Regions from separate parts of the Mycobacterium sp. DL440 genome, predicted to be linked through region 1. Evidence: predicted binding sites of a transcription regulator. Region 1 holds the regulator's gene; the other holds the start of a gene.

The links. Region 1 encodes LexA, which represses DNA repair genes until DNA is damaged. Its sites were predicted from a motif close to CGAACANNTGTTCG; they were not measured.
Region 2: the regulator LexA is predicted to act here: its motif matches at 3,834-3,847, upstream of HBE63_RS02590 (error-prone DNA polymerase).

The regions. Positions count from the first base shown of each region.
Region 1 covers NZ_CP050191.1:1,641,994-1,647,900, forward strand. The annotation lists gene HBE63_RS08140 (acyl-CoA dehydrogenase family protein) at 1-427, shown strand, start outside; gene HBE63_RS08145 (LGFP repeat-containing protein) at 618-2,954, shown strand; gene lexA (transcriptional repressor LexA) at 3,005-3,724, opposite strand; gene HBE63_RS08155 (LysM peptidoglycan-binding domain-containing protein) at 3,968-4,495, shown strand; gene nrdR (transcriptional regulator NrdR) at 4,660-5,115, shown strand; gene HBE63_RS08165 (PhzF family phenazine biosynthesis protein) at 5,117-5,803, opposite strand; gene HBE63_RS08170 (alpha/beta fold hydrolase) at 5,813-5,907, opposite strand, start outside.
Region 2 covers NZ_CP050191.1:521,298-527,204, forward strand. The annotation lists gene HBE63_RS02575 (universal stress protein) at 56-955, shown strand; gene HBE63_RS02580 (APC family permease) at 952-2,508, shown strand; gene HBE63_RS02585 (hypothetical protein) at 2,678-3,706, opposite strand; gene HBE63_RS02590 (error-prone DNA polymerase) at 3,861-5,907, shown strand, end outside.

The DNA.
Region 1 (5,907 bases):
CTTGCCGCAGGAGCGCATCTCGATCGCCATCATGGCTGCCGCGGCGATGGAGGCGGTGCTGGAGCAGACCGTGCAGTACACCAAGGAGCGCAAGGCGTTCGGCAAGCCGATCGGCAGCTTCCAGAACAGCCGGTTCCTGCTGGCCGAACTGGCCACCGAGGCCACCGTGGTGCGGATGATGGTCGACGAGTTCATCCGTTTGCATCTCGACGAGAAGCTCACCGTGGAGCAGGCCGCGATGGCCAAGTGGTACTCCACCGAGAAGCAGGTGAGCCTCATCGACCGGTGCCTGCAGTTGCACGGCGGTTACGGCTACATGCGTGAGTATCCGGTCGCGCGGGCCTACCTGGACGCCCGGGTGCAGACCATTTACGGCGGCACCACCGAGATCATGAAGGAGATCATCGGCCGCGGTCTGGGTGTCTAGCGGGCCGTTCGGCCCCCCGATTCATCAGGTATCTCGCCCCGAAAAGCCCAATTCTGGGCCGTCAGACCCAGATATTGAGGCTTTTTTGGTCATGATCGGCCACGTTCCTTGGTTATCGTCACGTGCTGACGCAAAGTTGTCCGGGCGGGACATTTCTGAGGAAACTTTGCCGAACGAGCCGGGAGGGCGCATGACTAGGCCGGGAGCGAGGCTGAACGCAGCCGTGTGGCGGTTGGCGGTCGGCCTGCTCGCACTCGTAGTCGCTGCTTTGGTGGTGCCGGCGGTGGCTTCGGCCACCCCGGAGTCAGATGCCGACGCGGCTGTCACCGCCGCCTGGGAGGCCAACGGCGGCGACGGCGGCCCGCTGGGGCCGCGGCAGGGTGGCGTGTACGCGGTGGGTTCTGGCTTCGCGCAGAACTACTCCGGGGGAAAGATGTTTTTCACCCCGGCGACCGGTGCTCATTTCATGCAGGGCGCAATCCTGGACAAATACGAGTCGTTGGGCGGTCCGGCCGACGGCGACATGGGATTCCCCACCATCGATGAGGGCGCCGGGCGTGCCGCCGACAGCCGCAACTCGACCCTGAGCGCGCCGGACAACCCGGTCATCTTCTGGACGCCGTCCACCGGCGCCCGGGTGGTACGGGGTGCCATCAACGCCGCGTGGGACAAGCTCGGTGGCTCCGCCGGAGTGCTGGGCGTGCCCTCCGACGACGAAATGTTCAACGGCGATGTGATCTCACAGAAGTTCACCGGCGGTGAGATTTCCTGGAACCGCAAGACCAAGGCATTCACCACGGAGCCGACGGACCTGGCCGACCAGCTCGCCGGCCTGGACGTACCGTCGGATCCCGCTTCGGCGATCGCCGCCGCGCGTCGCGAGGCAGGCGGCGTGATGGGACCACTGGGAGCCAAGGACGGCGACCAGTATCCGATCGGTGACGGCGGGTTCGGCCAGAAGTACGCCGGCGGCCAGATCTTCTACAGCCCGGCCACCGGAGCCAACGCCATCACCGGTCAGCTGCTCGAGAAGTACGAAAGCGTCGGTGGCCCCGAAGGTGATCTGGGCTTCCCGACCGCCGGCGAGTCCGAGGGCGGGTTGGGTCCCAACAGCCGGATCAGCACCTTCGCCGCTGCCGACAACCCCGTCATCTTCTGGACTCCCGATTACGGCGCGGTGATCGTGCGGGGCGCGATGAATGCGGCCTGGGAGAAGCTCGGAGGGGCGAAGGGCGCATTGGGCGCTCCCATGGCCGACCAGACCGAAGACGGCAGTGTCGTCAGCCAGCGGTTCAGCGGGGGAGCGATCTCGTGGGACCGCGACGCCAACAAGTTCACCACCGAGCCGTCAAAACTCGCGTCAGAATTGAGTGGCCTGCAGGTTCCTGGACTCGGTCAGACATCGGCCTCGGGGCCGCAGCCTTCCGATTCGGACGCCAAGAAGCCGTTCGCCTGGCATTGGAGCTGGTGGTGGCTGATCGCCGTGGTTCCGGTTGTGCTGCTCGCAGGGCTGATCGTGGGGGCCGCGCTGTGGCACCGTCGCCGTGCCGGTGGCGACGACGACTTCGATCATGACCCGTTCGACGATGACTACGACGGCGGACCCGGGGATTCCTACGACGAGGACCGTTACGACGACGCCCGCTACGGCTCGCGTGGGTACGACCACGATGAGTACGGCGATGATCGCGGCTCGGATGCGGCGAGCGGCTATGGGCCGCGCGCTGCCTACGGCGGCGAGGCCGCGACGGCGCGGTTCGCCGGGCCTGGTGAGGAATCGGCAGGGGCGGGGTCTCCGTACGACGGGCCCACCGATATCGCCATCCCGGTCAGTCAATGGGCCGCCCCGCACGGAGCGGCCAGTGGTTACGGGGTGCCAGGCGAGGACGAGGAACCGCCGGAGGATTCCTCGCAACTGGCCGGCCCGGAACAGGGTTTCGACGACTATGGCGATGATGACGACTATGACGATGACGATTTCGAGGACGACGACTTCGACGACGAGGACCTCGATACGCCCATCGACGCCGACTTCGAGGAAGTCGCCGAGGGCGAGGACGTCGACGACATCGAAGCGGAGCTGGAGGACGAGGACGAGGACGAGGGCCTGACGGGCATCGGATCCCTCGGCGGTCCGGTCGGGGGAGAGCGCGGGGCGCAGGGTTTCGCGGCGCTGAGCGGACTGGCGGTGCCGAGCGATCAGGACAACGTCGACACCGCGCCGACCCGCGTCATCACCCAGGCCGAGGCTTACAGCGGTGAGGCCTACGGCAATGAGGCCCACGGCGGTGAAGCCCACAGCGGGCGACATGCCGCCATCGAACTCGACGAGATACCCAGTGCCACCGCCATCCATCTGCCGTTGGAGGACCCACACCGCGCACCGGAGGGCTATCCGATCAAGGCGGACACCAAGTCTGGTCGGTACTGGGCACCAGACAGCAGTGAGTACGACGACGCAGTGGCCGAGATCTGGTTCGCCAGTGAAGAATTCGCCCGCACGAACGGGTTTGTGCGGACGGACTGAGCGGCAGGACCCGGCAACTATCCGGTGCAGCGGGTCCTACCTCCGGTCGGTCAGATCTTGCGGATCACGGTGACGACCTTGCCGAGCACCGCGGCGTCGTTGCCCGGGATCGGGTCGTATGCCGGGTTGTGCGGCATCAGCCAAACCTGACCGCGGGTCCGCTTGAACGTCTTGACCGTGGCTTCGCCGTCGATCATGGCTGCCACGATGTCGCCGTTGTCGGCCACACTCTGCTGGCGTACCACCACCCAGTCACCGTCACAGATGGCGGCATCGACCATCGAGTCGCCGACGACCTTGAGCAGGAAGAGCGACCCTTCGCCGACCAGTTCGCGGGGCAACGGGAAGACGTCCTCGACGGCCTGCTCGGCCAGGATGGGGCCGCCTGCGGCGATACGTCCCAGGACCGGCACGAAGGTCGGTTCGGGTAGCGCGTCGGAGCCGGCCACTTCGGTGGACACCAGCGCGGCGGCCGCCGGATCGTCGGCGGCGCGCACGTCAACCGCGCGCGGGCGATTGGGGTCCCGACGCAGGTAACCCTTGCGTTCCAGGGTGCGCAACTGATGGGCGACCGACGACGTCGAGGTCAAACCGACCGCATCGCCGATCTCGCGGATGCTCGGCGGGTAGCCGCGACTGTTCACCGACGCGCGGATCACATCGAGAATGGTGCGTTGCCGGTCGGTGAGCCCCTCGGCCCGGCGTGGACCCGCGCCGTCCGATCCGGCCGGGCTGTCGGTGTTGCCGTCCCTGCTGCGGTCGTCGCTCATGGGGCCGAATGTAGTCGTTGATCGAACATTAATCAAACATGTGTTCGACGCGTGTTGCGCGCGTGTCTGCTGGTGGGGCGCGTGGACAGGTGATTCCGCGTCGTGCGCGGGGTTGGCGGCCCGAACTTGTCGGTGCCCTGTTCTATCGTTTGGCCACAGTTCGATCACATGTTCTATCCATCGAACACCTGAGCGAGTATGTTCGAACACAAGAGCGAAACCGCCCCACTGAAAGGCAGTCAGATGGCGATCATCGATATCCCCGCGGATAGCCGTTCCCGCGCTGTTCGGGCCGTGCCGCAGTCCCCGCCGCAGCGGTGCCGGGCCCGCGGCGGCGCCGGCACCAGAGGCAGCGCCACCTTCGGTACCGGTACGGCCAGGCCGGTGCGCCGGGTGCAGCGGCCGGCACCCGACCGCCCGTCCGCCGGCGCGGTCCGCTACCGCGGAACCGGAGTGCTGATGTCGCGGGCATCGCATCGCAGTCGGCCCATCACGCCGATGACCACCGTGTTGCTGGCCCTCGTCGCCGCCGGTATCACGGTGTGGCTTGGCCTGGTGGCCCAATTCGGTGGGGTGATGGGGGCCGAGACCCCGACGCCGACCGAGCTCGCGGTGGTCCAGGTGAAATCGGGGGAGACACTGCAGCAGGTGGCGCGCCGGGTGGCCCCGGATGCCCCGGTATCCCGGGTCGTCGAGCAGATCCGTGACCTCAACCAACTCGAATCCGCGGCGGTCGACTCCGGGCAGACATTGCTTGCGCCGGTTGGCTGAGCAGTGGTATGTCTGCTGAATCGTCCTGGCCGGCAGCCACACTGGCCGGTGTCGGAGTGAACACCTACACGCCACTGGACCCGGCGGTGAGTCTCCCGCGCGCATCGCGGGTACGCTCAAGGGCGCTCGAACTAGTTGTCCGGCGGCATGGCGAAGGAGCGGTAATGCATTGTCCGTTCTGCCGTCATCCTGATTCGCGTGTGGTCGATTCCCGCGAGACCGACGAGGGCCAGGCCATCCGGCGCCGGCGATCATGCCCGGAGTGCGGACGTCGGTTCACCACCGTGGAGACCGCGGTGCTGGCCGTGGTGAAGCGCAGCGGGGTGACTGAGCCCTTCAGCCGGGAGAAGGTCATCCGTGGAGTGCGCCGGTCCTGTCAGGGCAGGCAGGTCGACGACGATGCGCTCAATGTTTTGGCGCAGAAGGTCGAGGACGCCGTCCGCGGCCTCGGCACTCCGGAGATCCCCAGCCATGAGGTCGGCCTGGCGATTCTCGGACCGCTCCGCGAACTTGACGAGGTCGCCTACCTGAGATTCGCCTCGGTGTACCGGTCGTTCTCGTCAGCCGACGACTTCGAGCGCGAGATCGAGGCGCTGCGGGCACACCGCGCCGAGGCGTAATTCAGTCCAGTTGGGCGGTGCCGTCATTGACGACGTGGCCGGCCAGACGAACCCAGCCCTCCGGACTCCAGCGGGTCTCGATCACCGAACCCTTCCCCTGGATGATCGTCAGGTCCCGGCTCAGGTAATCCGTCATCCGTACCGCCGCGGCTCCGGTCGCCTCGTCCTCGGGGATCCCCAGGTGCGGGGCGAACGACCTGGCTCGCAGCGTGCCGTGCGCCTTGTCGATCCAGGCCCACAGGTAGTTCTCGTCGGCCTCGGCGAAATCATCGGGCTCGGCGGCGAGCAGTTCGTCGACGGAAGTCAAGTCATGGATTGCGAACTCCGGTGCCCATTCCGAGCGGGCATTGACCGCGGCGCGATCGCCGTCGTATTCCACCTGGATGAGTCCGGCCGGCACCCGCAATGTGTTGACGGGCAGGCCGGTTTCGCGCAGCCACCACGATGCGCCGACCGTGGGATGTCCGGCGAACGGCAGCTCCGCGACCGGGGTGAAGATGTGGGCACTGGCCGAGTTGCCGCCGGGCTGCGGCAGATCGATGAATACCGTTTCGCTGTAACCCAATTCGGTGGCTATCCGTTGGCGATCGCCCGGGGCGACAGTGCTGTTGTCCACCACGCCCAGCGGATTGCCGTGCTTGCCGTCTGAGTCGGTGAATACCCGTAACACGGTGACGTCGATCGCCATCACCCGATGCTACGTCGCGCTGCGTTCGTCGGCGTCCATCGCGTCGAGCACCGCGGTCTGAGTGTCGAGTGATCCGCTCATCGCCGATTCGCTCAACCCGGCGC
Region 2 (5,907 bases), 1.1 Mb from region 1:
TGACAGGATCGGACCACTACGGGCGCACGGCGCGGTGCGGGATGGGTGGTGGCGGATGACGCAGGTAAACCTGGTCGTTGGATATCTGGCCACTCCCGGTGGCGCCGATGCGCTGGCGTTGGCAGTCCGGTTCGCCCGGACGCTGGATGCCGAGGTGAACATCTGCATTGTGCTGCCACCCGACAACGCACCTCCCGGCACCGTTCCCAAGGGCGGCTACGAGGAAGTGCTGGCCGAGCAGGCGCAGGGTTGGCTGGACGACGCGCTGGCCTCGGTGCCCGACGACGTTGTGGCGCACACGTATCTGAGCTTCGACGAGTCGTTCGCCGACGGTCTGATCCAGGAAGCGCTGCGGCTGCGGGCGGCCGCCATCGTGGTCGGCGGCGCGGGTGGGGGACTGGTCGGCAGCTACTCACTGGGATCGGTGGTCAACGAGCTGTTGCACTCCTCACCGGTACCGGTCGCGGTGGCGCCGCGCGGAACCCGCGATTCGAAAGTCGAGCGGGTACACGAAATCACCTGCGCCATCGGCCAACGCCAGGGTTCGGATCTGTTGCTCGCCACCGCGGTACGGGCCAGTCGGGCCGCGGACATACCGCTGCGTCTGGCGTCGCTGGTCGCCCTCGATCCGACGTTCGGCTCGTTGCGGGGAGACAGCGAGGCAGTGCGGGCCCATGCGCTCGCCCATGCCGAGCGGACGCTGGAAGTCGCCAGAAATGAACTGCCGGCTGAGTTTCCGGTGACCTCCACCATCGTGACCGGCCCGAGCGTCGAAGCCGCCGTCGAACAGTTGGGTTGGGACGACGGCGACATCATCATGGTCGGATCCAGCCGGCTCAGTGCGCCGCGGCGGATCTTCCTCGGTTCCACGGCGGCCAAGATGTTGCGGGTGTTGGACGTGCCGATGGTGGTTGTGCCCCGGGATGAACTGAAAGACGGCGAGGACCACTCATGACCGAGTCCGCATCGGAATCCGCGTCGCATCAAAAGCTTGCGGGTGCCGAGCAGTCCAGCGGGTTGGTGTCCAAGGGGCTCGCCGCAGGCAAGGTCGGCACGTTCTCGGGTGCGATCCTCGGGATTTCGTGCGTGGCACCCGGGTACACGCTGACCGCGAGCATCGGGTTGATCGTCGCCGCCGTCGGACTGAAGATGCCGGCGATCTTCATCGCCGGGTTCATCCCGATGTTCCTGACGGCCTACGCCTATCGCGAGCTGAACTCGCGTGCGCCCGACTGCGGGGCGTCGTTCACCTGGTCCACCAAGTCATTTGGCCCCTATGTCGGCTGGATGTGCGGGTGGGGCATGGTGATGGCCTCGATCATCGTGTTGTCCAACCTCGCCGCCATCGCGGTGGAGTTCTTCTATCTGTTCATCGCCAGGATCACCAACCATCCCTCGATCGCCGATCTCACCGACAACAAGGCCATCAACATCGTCACGACGCTGGTGTTCCTGGCCATCGCCACCGCCATCGCCAGTCGCGGTATCACGACCAGTGAGCGCGTGCAGTACGTCATGGTCGGCTTCCAGATGGTGGTGCTGCTGGCGTTCGCGGTGATGGCGTTCGTTCATGTGGGCCGCGGCGATGCGCCGGCCGGGCTGTCATTGGACCTGGATTGGTTCGATCCGTTCACCGGACTGACTTTCGGTGTGTTCGCCGTCGGCCTCACCGGATCGATCTTCGCCTTCTGGGGCTGGGACACCTGCCTGACGCTGGGGGAGGAGTCCAAGGACCCGACGAAGGTGCCGGGCCGGGCCGGACTGCTGTGCGTGCTCTCGATCCTGGCCACCTATCTGCTGGTTGCCGTCGCGGTGATGATGTACGCCGGCATCGGGGAAGAGGGTCTGGGGCTGGGTAATCCGGACCACGAGGACAACGTGTTCGCCGCGCTGGCCGATCCGGTGCTGGGCAGCTGGGCGGGACCGCTGCTGTTCCTGGCGATCCTGGCCTCGTCGGTGGCCAGCCTGCAGACCACCTTCCTGCCTGCCGCGCGGGCGATGCTGGCGATGGGTGCCTACAAGGCATTCCCGTCGCGCTTCGCCGAGGTCAGCCCGCGCTACCTGGTGCCCGGTTTCGCGACCATCACCGCAGGCGTGGTGACCGGCGCCTTCTACACCGTGGTGAATCTGCTGTCCGAGAGTGCCTTGCTGGATACCATTGCCGCCCTTGGCATCATGATCTGCTGGTACTACGGCATCACAGCATTCGCGTGCGTCTGGTATTTCCGTCGGGAGTTGTTCACCAGCGCCCACAACATGGTGTTCAAGTTCCTGTTCCCCCTGCTCGGCGGAATCATGCTGGCCTTGGTTTTCGTGATCGCGATCAGAGAGAGCATGAACCCGGAGAACGGCAGTGGTGCCGCGATCGGCGGTATCGGGCTGGTGTTCTTCATGGGTTTCGGCATCCTGCTGCTGGGCGCCGTGCTCATGTTCGTCTGGCGGTCGGTCAACCCAGCGTTCTTCCGAGGCGAGACACTCCGGCACGACACGCCGTCACTCGTGGAGTAGACGTACTGTCCGATTCGGCGAATTCAGTGAAATGAGCGACAGCGCAAATCATTTAGAACCACGTTGCGCTGTTTGCTCGGCGCAGTGGCGGGGCCACGCTCACTTTCCGCGAATGTAACGTGGTGGCGGAAAAACAACTCAAAAATCGCCACCACGTTACGTACGCGAACTATCCGGCGGCGTTGCCGATACCGGACTTACCCGGATTGTGGGCGACGTGGAACGGATCGAGGAGATCCCACACCGTCGCGACAGTGGTGTCCTTGAGTTCGGCACCCGAGGCTTCCTGATTGATGAGGTCGGCGACGATGTCGTAGCCGTAGTACACCGCCGAACCCGGTGGGGTGGTCTTGATCAGCTCCATGATGATCGTCTGCCGGGCATCTCGAGCTGCATCGTCATCACCTAGCGCAGGGGCCAGGCTCGGCAGGATCTTGCTGATCGGAATCACCGCATTCACCCAAGGCACGATCTGGCTGCCCCGGTAGATCTGCTCGGTCGCCTCGCGGATGAATGGATCGAGTTCGTCGGGAAGGGCTGTGTTCATCAACGCATTCCGCAGATTCATGATCGGCTCAGGGATGTCCGTCGGCTCCGGATCATTGTCACGGAACGGGTTGAGATCCCATGCCTGGCCATCGTCCGCGGTGTCGGCCTGAGTCTGCACCGCAGCGAGCTTCGGGGTGACGATCGACTTGCTCGCCGGTTGCGCGACGGTCTCGGTGTCCGATTTGTCGACCACTACCGGGTCCGGCTTCGGAGCCGCCTGCTTCGGGGCGAACAAGTCCTTGAGCTTGGCGACCTGACCGGCCTCGAACTCGTCGGCGCTGGGCTTCGGCTTGGGCGTGGCCGCCACCGGTTTGGTGGCCTTGGCGGTATCGGTGACCTGGGTAGCCGCCTTCTCGATCTTGCCGGCCCGCTTTTCGCGGCTGTCTTTGACGTTGTCCTTGACCTTGGACAACGGCTTGGGCCGCTCGGCCTCGCCAGTCTTCGTCTTGCCGGTCTTGGCCTGGGTGCGCTTGGGCCCGGCCTTGACGTGCTGCGATGTGCTTTTGGTCGAGCCTTTAGCCGCGCCTTCGCCGGAATCAGCGTGGGCGGTGCCCTGTCCGGCCACGGCGAGCGCCGCGCCGACTCCCGCCGCTACGGCGACACCACCGACGTAGCCGATGTACTTCGTTGACGCTGACGTCGATGCCATTGCCCGTCCTTTCACAGCCGATCCCCAGCCCAGGGGCATCGTAGGGGGCGGCGGCGTGATCGGCATCACGAGGCGCGACCTACCCACCTTCACCGGTTGCCTTGCCGCTGCACCAACAGCTGGATCTCGAACACATGTTCGATACACTGATGGGGTGAGTTGGCATAACGGGCCGCCGAGCTGGTCGGAGATGGAGCGGGTGCTCTCTGGCCAGTCGCCGCGGCCCGCCGCGGGTGGCAAGCCCCGCCGTTCCGGCCTGCCGTTGGAGCCCGCCGGCGACGGCGGGGACAGCCCGGCCTGGTCGCGTAAGCGCAGCATCTATCAGCCGCCGGAACTCGACCGGTCGCGAACGTCGGTCCGTTACGCCGAACTGCACACGCACAGCGCCTACAGCTTCCTCGACGGCGCGAGTACGCCGGAGGAGTTGGTCGAGGAGGCGGCCCGGCTGAACCTGCGGGCGATCGCGCTGACCGATCACGACGGGCTCTACGGCGCCGTCCGGTTCGCCGAGGCGGCCAGGGAGCTGGACGTGGCCACGGTCTTCGGCGCCGAGCTGTCGCTGGGGAACATTCCCCGCACCGAGGATCCCGATCCGCCCGGCCCGCATCTGCTGGTGCTGGCCCGCGGGCCGGAGGGTTACCGGCGGTTGTCCCGCGAGATCGCCAAGGCGCATCTGGCCGGTGGTGAGAAAGGCAAGCCCCGCTACGACTTCGGCGGGCTCACCGAGGCCGCTGGTGGGCACTGGCACATCCTCACGGGCTGTCGTAAAGGTCATGTCCGCCAGGCGCTTTCCCGCGGTGGGCCCGAAGCTGCCGCTGCCGCGCTGGCCGATCTGGTGGACCGGTTCGGAGCCGGCCGGGTCAGCATCGAGCTCACCCATCACGGCCATCCGTGTGACGACGAACGCAATGCCATCCTGGCCGGGCTGGCGTCGCGGTTCGGGATACCGGTGGTGGCCACCACCGGGGCGCACTTCGCAGCGCCTGACCGGGGTCGGCTGGCCATGGCGATGGCGGCGATCCGGGCCCGCAACTCGATGGACACCGCAGCCGGGTGGCTGGCCCCGCTCGGCGGGTCTCATCTGCGCTCGGGGGAGGAGATGGCCCGGCGGTTCGGTACCGAGATCGTGACGGCTGCAGCCGATCTCGGTGAGCAGTGCTCTTTCGGTCTGGCGCTCATCGCCCCGCAGCTGCCGCCGTACCCAGATGTACCGTCCGGCGAAACCGAGGACAGTTGGCTGCGGCATCTGGTCATGGCGGGAGCGGCCGAGCGGTACGGGCCCGTCGACAACGCAGAAAAGGCCTACGCGCAGATCGAACACGAACTGCGGATCATCGAGCAGCTGAAGTTCCCCGGCTATTTCCTCGTGGTCCACGACATCACCCGGTTCTGCCGGGACAACGACATCCTTTGTCAGGGTAGGGGATCGGCGGCCAACTCGGCGGTCTGCTACGCGCTGAAGGTCACCAACGTCGACCCGATCGCCAATGAGCTGCTGTTCGAACGGTTCCTGTCCCCGGCTCGCGACGGGCCGCCCGATATCGACATCGACATCGAATCGGACTTGCGCGAGAACGTCATTCAGTACGTATACGAGCGCTACGGTCGGGACTACGCCGCCCAGGTAGCCAACGTCATCACCTATCGCGGACGCAGCGCGGTCCGCGACATGGCCCGGGCGTTGGGGTTCTCCCAGGGGCAGCAGGACGCCTGGAGTAAGCAGCTCAGCCGGTGGAATGGGCGTCCCGACTCGCCGGAGGCGAAAGACATCCCGCAGCCGGTGATCGAGCTGGCCACCCAGATCGCCAATCTGCCTCGGCACCTCGGCATCCACTCCGGCGGCATGGTGATCTGTGACCGCCCGATCGCCGACGTGTGCCCGGTGGAGTGGGCCCGCATGGCCAACCGCAGCGTACTGCAGTGGGACAAAGATGACTGTGCGGCAATAGGTTTGGTGAAGTTCGACCTGCTCGGCCTCGGCATGCTCTCGGCCCTGCACTACGCCATCGACCTGCTGGCCGAGCACAAGGGCATCGCTGTCGACCTGGCCAAACTGGATCTGTCCGAACCGGCGGTCTACGAGATGCTGCAGAAGGCCGACTCGGTCGGGGTGTTCCAGGTCGAGTCCCGCGCGCAGATGGCCACCCTGCCCCGGCTCAAGCCACGCGAGTTCTACGACCTGGTGGTCGAGGTGGCGTTGA